2 regions of the Streptomyces sp. SS8 genome follow, and region 2 is predicted to be linked to the other one. Evidence: riboswitches for the same ligand, from Rfam matches in the RefSeq annotation. Region 2 holds a riboswitch; the other holds the start of a gene.

Region 1 (3,199 bases), on a different contig from region 2:
GGCACCGCCGCCGACACCCACGACCAGGAGGCCGCTCAGTGAGCGACGCCACGGCCCAGAACGGAATGTCGATGGAGTTCCACCCCCAGCCCCGCGGCGGCGAGCCCAGGCCGTGGGCGTTCCCCGCCCCCGAGCGTGGTGAGCTGCCCAACGGGCTGACCGTGCTGCGCTGCCACCGCCCCGGCCAGAAGGTCGTGGCCGTCGAGGTCAACCTCGTCGCGCCGCTGGAGGCCGAGCCCCGTGACCGGGAGGGCGTGGCCGGGATCATGGCCCGGGCGCTGAGCGAGGGCACCGACCGGCACAGCGCCGAGGAGTTCGCCGCCGAGCTGGAGCGGTGCGGCGCCACCCTGGACGCACACGCCGACCACCCCGGTGTACGGGTCTCCCTGGAGGTCCCGGCCTCCCGGCTGACCAGGGCGCTGGGCCTGCTCGCCGACGCGCTGCGCGCCCCCGCCTTCCCCGGGGGCGAGGTCGAGCGGCTGGTGCGCAACCGCCTGGACGAGATCCCGCACGAGCTGGCCAATCCCGCCCGCCGGGCGGCCATCGCGCTGTCGAAGGAGCTGTTCCCGGCCGACTCCCGGCTCTCGCGTCCCCGCCAGGGAGCCGAGGAGACCATCAGGAACATCGACGCCGAGGCGGTGCGCGCCTTCTACACGGAGCACGTGCGGCCCTCGACGGCCACGGCCGTGGTGGTCGGCGACTTCACCGGGGTGGACCTGGACAAGGCACTGGCCGAGACCCTCGGCGACTGGAAGGGCGCGGCCGCCGGGCCCCGCCCGGTCCCGCCGATCACGGCGGACGACACCGGCCGCGTGATCGTCGTGGACCGGCCCGGAGCGGTGCAGACCCAGCTGCTCATCGGCAGGGTCGGCCCCGACCGGCACGACCGGGTCTGGCCCGCCCAGGTGCTGGGCACGTACTGCCTGGGCGGCACGCTCACCTCCCGCCTGGACCGGGTGCTGCGCGAGGAGAAGGGCTACACCTACGGCGTGCGGGCCTTCGCCCAGGTGCTGCGCTCCTCGCCCGAGGGTACCGGCGCCTCGATGCTGGCGATCAACGGTTCGGTGGCCACCGATGTGACGGGTCCCGCTCTGGAGGACCTGTGGCGCGTGCTGCGCACCCTGGCGCAGGAGGGTCTCACCGACGCCGAGCGCGACACGGCCGTGCAGAACCTGGTGGGGGTGGCCCCGCTGCGTTACGAGACGGCGGCGGCCGTCGCCGGCACCCTCGCCGACCAGGTGGAACAGCACCTCCCCGACGACTACCAGGCGAAGCTGTACGCCCGCCTCGCCGAGACCGGCACGGTGGAGGCGACGGCGGCGGCCGTGGCCGCCTTCCCCGCGGACCGCCTGGTGACGGTGCTGGTGGGAGACGCGTCACAGATCGCCGACACGGTGCGCGACCTGGGCATCGGAGAGGTGACGGTCGTCACGGACCAGTGATCCCCGGCCGTCCCGTGGCGGTCGCACAGCGTAGGGCCCTTGGTGGGAAGCCACACCAAGGGCCCTACGTATGTCCGGTTTTGAGCCGTTCCGGTGGGTGGCTCATGTGGCATGGCCTACAAAAGCAGCTTTTTGCTTGCTCGCTCAAATTTGTCCGTTTAGCGTCGATCTCGCTGGCCGTCAGAAGTGACCGCGACCGCGGCCGACGGCAGTGATCGCCGAGTCCCCCGAGCGGGGGAGCCGGGGACCCACCCTCCCGTCCTTCACACGCGGGAGCGGTCCTCTTCCGAGGCACCTGGGGTGAATCGGGCCGTGCGCCCGTAGGAGACCTTCCTGCTCCGAACCCGACAGCTAACCCGGTAGGCGAGAAGGAAGGAAAGGAGCACGCCACCCATGGCGTTCACCCGTGCCACCGCGCAGCTCGCCGAGAAGCTGGCCGGAAAGCTCACCGGGCTCACCGAGAGCCTCACCGAGAAGCACCACCTCTCCAGCCGCTCCATGCGCACCCGCGTGGGCCTGGCCGGAGCCGCCGCCCTGACCGTCACCGGCGTGGTCGGCGCCGCCGCTCCCGCGATCGCCGCTCCGGAGGGGGGCTCGGGGACCTACGCCCTGGGCTTCGTCCAGGCCATGGCCGTCGGTGACACGATCGCCGACGACGTCAGGGCCCAGGCCCAGGCCCAGCAGCGCGTCGCCGACGCCGCCGAGGAGAAGGCCGAGGAGGCGGAGAAGGCCGCCGCCGAGCGCGAGGCCGCCGCCGAGCGCGAGGCCGAGAAGCGCGAAGCCGAGAAGGCCGCCGCCGAGAAGCGCGAGGCCGCCGAGGCCAAGCGCGCGAACGAGCGCGCCGACCGCTCCGCCGAGCGCCGTTCGGCCACCGGCTACGTCGACCCGGTCGCGGGCGTGGACACCACCACCGCCTACAAGCAGGCCGGCGCCTCCTGGTCCTCCGGCAAGCACAGCGGCATCGACTTCCCCGCCAACACCGGCACCCCGGTGCGGTCCGTCGGCCCGGGCACCGTGGTGACGGTCGGCTGGGGCGGCGCGTACGGCAACCAGGTCGTCATCCGCCACGACGACGGCAAGTACACCCAGTACGCCCACCTGTCCGCCACCAAGGTCTCGGCGGGCCAGAAGGTCGACGGCGGCCAGCACATCGGCGCGGTCGGCTCCACCGGCAACAGCACCGGCCCGCACCTGCACTTCGAGGCCCGCAACGGCGCCTACTACGGATCGGACTTCAACCCGATCACCTACCTGGCGGGCAAGGGCGTCGACGTCTGACGGACCCCGCCCGCAGGGCGCCGGGCAGCCGCGCCCGTCACACACCGGCATCCGCCGCGCGACCCGTGAGGTCGCGCGGCGGATGTTTTCACGCCTGTTTCCCGGCGGGCATCGGAAAACGCGTTCCAGTGGAATACAGTTCCACTCTGCGGTACTTCGGGGAACATGGAGACGGCGGTGGAGGTCGGCCCATGCGCATTTCCGCGCACATGGTGTGCAGCGCGGTCCGTGACGACATCGTCCGTGGTGTTTTCCCGCCCGGAGCCCGGCTCACCGAGGAACTCCTCGCCAGACGCTACGGCGTCTCGCGCGTCCCGGTGCGCGAGGCACTGCGGACCCTGGAGTCGGAGGGGTTCGTCGTCTCCCGCCGCCACGCGGGCGCCTGCGTCGCCCGGCCCACCGAGCAGGAGGCCGCCGACCTGCTCGACATCCGCGCCCTGCTGGAGCCGCTGGGCACGGCGCGGGCCGCCCGGCGCCGC
Region 2 (3,199 bases):
CGCGCCGAGCTGGCGGTCGGCGCGGTGGTGGCGGTGGTGGCCGCCACGGGGGACCTGCGCGGTGCGATCGGCTTCTCCTCCTTCGGCGTCCTGGCCTACTACGCGATCGCCAACGCCTCGGCCTGGACCCTGGGCCCCGGCGAGGGCCGGCCGCCGCGGATCGTGCCGGCGGTGGGGCTGGCCGGGTGCGTGGTGCTGGCCTTCGCCCTGCCGCTCGCCTCGGTGGTCTCGGGGGCGGCGGTGCTGGCGGCCGGCGCCGCCTCGTACGGGGTGCGCCGCGCGCTCGCCGCGCGCGGGGCGTAGGCGCCCCTTTCCACCCCCTCGCCCCGCGCCCCGGTCCGCCTCGTCCCCTCGTCCGGGGGCCCGTGTGGTCCGGCCGGCGCTTGATCGACTCGCCGGGGCGCCGGGGGTCGGGAAGAGTTGGAAGGGTGCACGGTGACGGGCGGCAGGAGACGGGCGGCGGCAGGACCCGGGTCCGCGCCATCCCCGTCATCGGCCGCCCGCCCTGGCTGCTGCCCCTGCTGCTGGTCCTGCTGGGGCTGTCGGTCAATCTGCTGACCGCTCCCGAAGTGTTCCTGAGCGCGCCGTTCATCGCGGCGTGCCTGATCGCCGCGGCCCTGTGGACGTTCGGCGGCACGGCTCTCACGGTGGCCGCCACGACGGTCGCGGTCATCGCCCTGCTGGTGCGGGCCGGGCTGCACCCGGCGGAGAGCACGGTGCGGCTGGCCACCAACGCCACCGTCGGAGTGCTGGCCCTCGTCCTCAACCGCGTCCTGCACCACAGCGATGTCAGCGTGGCCTCGGCCCACCAGGTCGCCGAGGCCGTCCAGCTCGCCGTACTGCCCGTGCCGCCCGGCCGGGTCGGCGACCTGAGAATCGCGGTCCGCTACGAGGCCGCGCAGGCGCACGCCCGGATCGGCGGCGACCTGTACGGCGTGCAGCGCACCCCGTACGGGCTGCGGCTGCTGGTGGCCGACGTGCGCGGCAAGGGGACGGAAGCCGTCGGCACGGTCACCGTCATCCTCGGCGCCTTCCGGGAGGCGGCCGAGACGGAGGAGGACCTGGGGACGGTCGCGGACCGCGTCGAGCACGCCCTGCTCCGGGAGGTCGGGCAGCGCGAGGCGGGGGCGGGCCGGTCGGAGGAGTTCGCCACGGCGGTGTTCGCCGAGGTACCGATCGGCGCCCCGGGGAGCCTGCGGCTCGTCAACCGGGGCCATCCGCCGCCGGTACTGCTGACCGGGCAGGGGGACGTGCGGCTGCTGGAGCCGGACACGGAGGTGTACGCGCTGCCGCTGGGCCTGGGGAGTCTGGGGAGCCCGGTGGGCGGCCCAGGAGACGGGGGCACGGAGCCGTTGCCCTTCCCGCCCGGCTCCCTGCTGCTGCTCTACACCGACGGCCTGACGGAGGCGCGGAACGCCGAGGACGCCTTCTACGACCCGGTGGAGAGGCTGCGAGGCCGGCGCTTCGCCGGACCCGCCGCCCTGCTCGACCACCTCCTCGCGGACGTCGACGCGCACACCGGCGGGCACCGGGGCGACGACATGGTGCTGCTGGCGGTCATGCGCGACCCGGCGTCCCCGGAAACCCCGGAACCTCCGGAGCCCCCGGAGTCCTCGAAGGCCCGCGGAACCCCCGCCTGCGGTGACCGTCCGTAGCCGACGCACATCCCTCCGCATAACAACTGAGGCAACGTCAGATGGTGTGGCGTGCGTCTCATGCGCCGATCCGGCGGTCGAATCGCCCGAATTGGCGTGCTGATGCCCGGATGCTCCTCCGTCAAGAAAGCCCCATGTCCAAAGAGGGGACTTGGAATCCGGAGCGCACCTCTATTAACGTTCGATAACGCAGCGCGGTCGTCACTGTCGCCGAAGAGGGCGGCACCGTGCGCCGTCGCCGAATCCCGCAAGTGCGGCCCCGCCAACAGCGAGGACGCGCCCAGGGAACCGGGGAACCACCAATTGGGGTGAATCGGATTCATGCGGCATGCCCGTATGGATCCGTAGGAGACCTTCCTGCTCCGAACCCGTCAGCTAACCCGGTAGGCGAGAAGGAAGGAAAGGAGAGCGCCCCCGTGGCGTCCAGTACCCCGGCCCCCGAGGTCTCGTACGACCCGCACACCGCCGCTTTCGCCCCGTTCGGTCCTGAGGGCGACGGCGACCAGCCGGTGTGGAACCCGACCGAGGACTCCGTCCGCCCGGTCCGCGGCCGGCACCGCGTCGCCAAGCAGCGCACCGGCATGGCCCGCAGCGGAGCGGTCCTCGGCGTCGGCATGATCGCCGCGGTCGGCGCGGGCGGCATAGCCACCGCCAAGGACAAGACGCCGGTCGCCATCTCCCTGCCGGACGTGGACCTCGGCGCCGTGGCGGAGGGAATCCCCGTCGTCGGCGGCCTCGTCTCCGACGGCGACGACGACCCCGCCCCCCAGGGCGAGACCACCAGCCCCTTCGGCGGCACCGTCACCCAGGCCGGCCTGGACACCTCCGACGCCACCACGACCGTCGTCACGGCGGACGCCGGCGAGGCACTGCGGGCCCGCATCCTCCAGCAGGCCGACCAGCAGCAGACCGGCGCGGCCCAGGCCGCGCTGGAGGAGGCCGCCAAGGAGGCCGCGGGCAAGGCGGCCGAGGAGGCCGCCGACCAGGCCGCCGCGGAGGAGGCCGAGCGCAAGCGCAAGGCCGCCGAGGAGGCGGCGCGCAAGGCCGAGGCCGAGCGCCTGGCCAAGCTCGCGGCCAGCTACACCCTCCCCCTCAACTCGTACCAGCTCACCTCCACCTTCGGTCAGTCCGGCTCGATGTGGTCCAGCAACCACACCGGCCTGGACTTCGCCGCCCCCACCGGCACCCCGGTCAAGGCGGTGCACAGCGGCGAGATCGTCGAGGCCGGCTGGGCGGGCTCCTACGGCTACCGCATCATCCTCCGCCTCGACGACGGCACCGAGATCTGGTACGCGCACCTGTCCTCCATGACCGTCACCACCGGCAAGGTGACCACCGGCGACGTCATCGGCCGCGTCGGCTCCACCGGCAACTCCACCGGCGCGCACCTCCACATGGAGGTCCGTCCCGGCGGCGGCGACCCGATCGACCCGCTGGCCTGGCTGCGGAGCAAGGGCCAGTCCATCTGACGACGGCCGGTCCGCCCCACCCCGACCGGGCCCTTCGAGCCCCGGTCCCGCACACCCCGGCGGCCCTGGTGACAC

The links. Region 2 has a riboswitch for cyclic di-AMP ahead of ACW69E_RS20095 (M23 family metallopeptidase). Riboswitches for the same ligand answer to the same signal wherever they lie in the genome.
Region 1: linked by a shared signal. The riboswitch ahead of ACW69E_RS21950 (M23 family metallopeptidase) and the one ahead of ACW69E_RS20095 (M23 family metallopeptidase) in region 2 are both predicted to bind cyclic di-AMP.

What each region holds. Positions count from the first base shown of each region.
Region 1 covers NZ_JBSVCZ010000025.1:10,152-13,350, forward strand. Annotated here, with positions in the region: gene ACW69E_RS21940 (M16 family metallopeptidase) at 1-42, shown strand, start outside; gene ACW69E_RS21945 (M16 family metallopeptidase) at 66-1,442, shown strand; cyclic di-AMP (ydaO/yuaA leader) riboswitch at 1,649-1,822, shown strand; gene ACW69E_RS21950 (M23 family metallopeptidase) at 1,836-2,720, shown strand; gene ACW69E_RS21955 (GntR family transcriptional regulator) at 2,912-3,199, shown strand, end outside.
Region 2 covers NZ_JBSVCZ010000021.1:77,475-80,673, forward strand. Annotated here, with positions in the region: gene ACW69E_RS20085 (APC family permease) at 1-303, shown strand, start outside; gene ACW69E_RS20090 (PP2C family protein-serine/threonine phosphatase) at 429-1,655, shown strand; cyclic di-AMP (ydaO/yuaA leader) riboswitch at 1,882-2,060, shown strand; gene ACW69E_RS20095 (M23 family metallopeptidase) at 2,072-3,124, shown strand.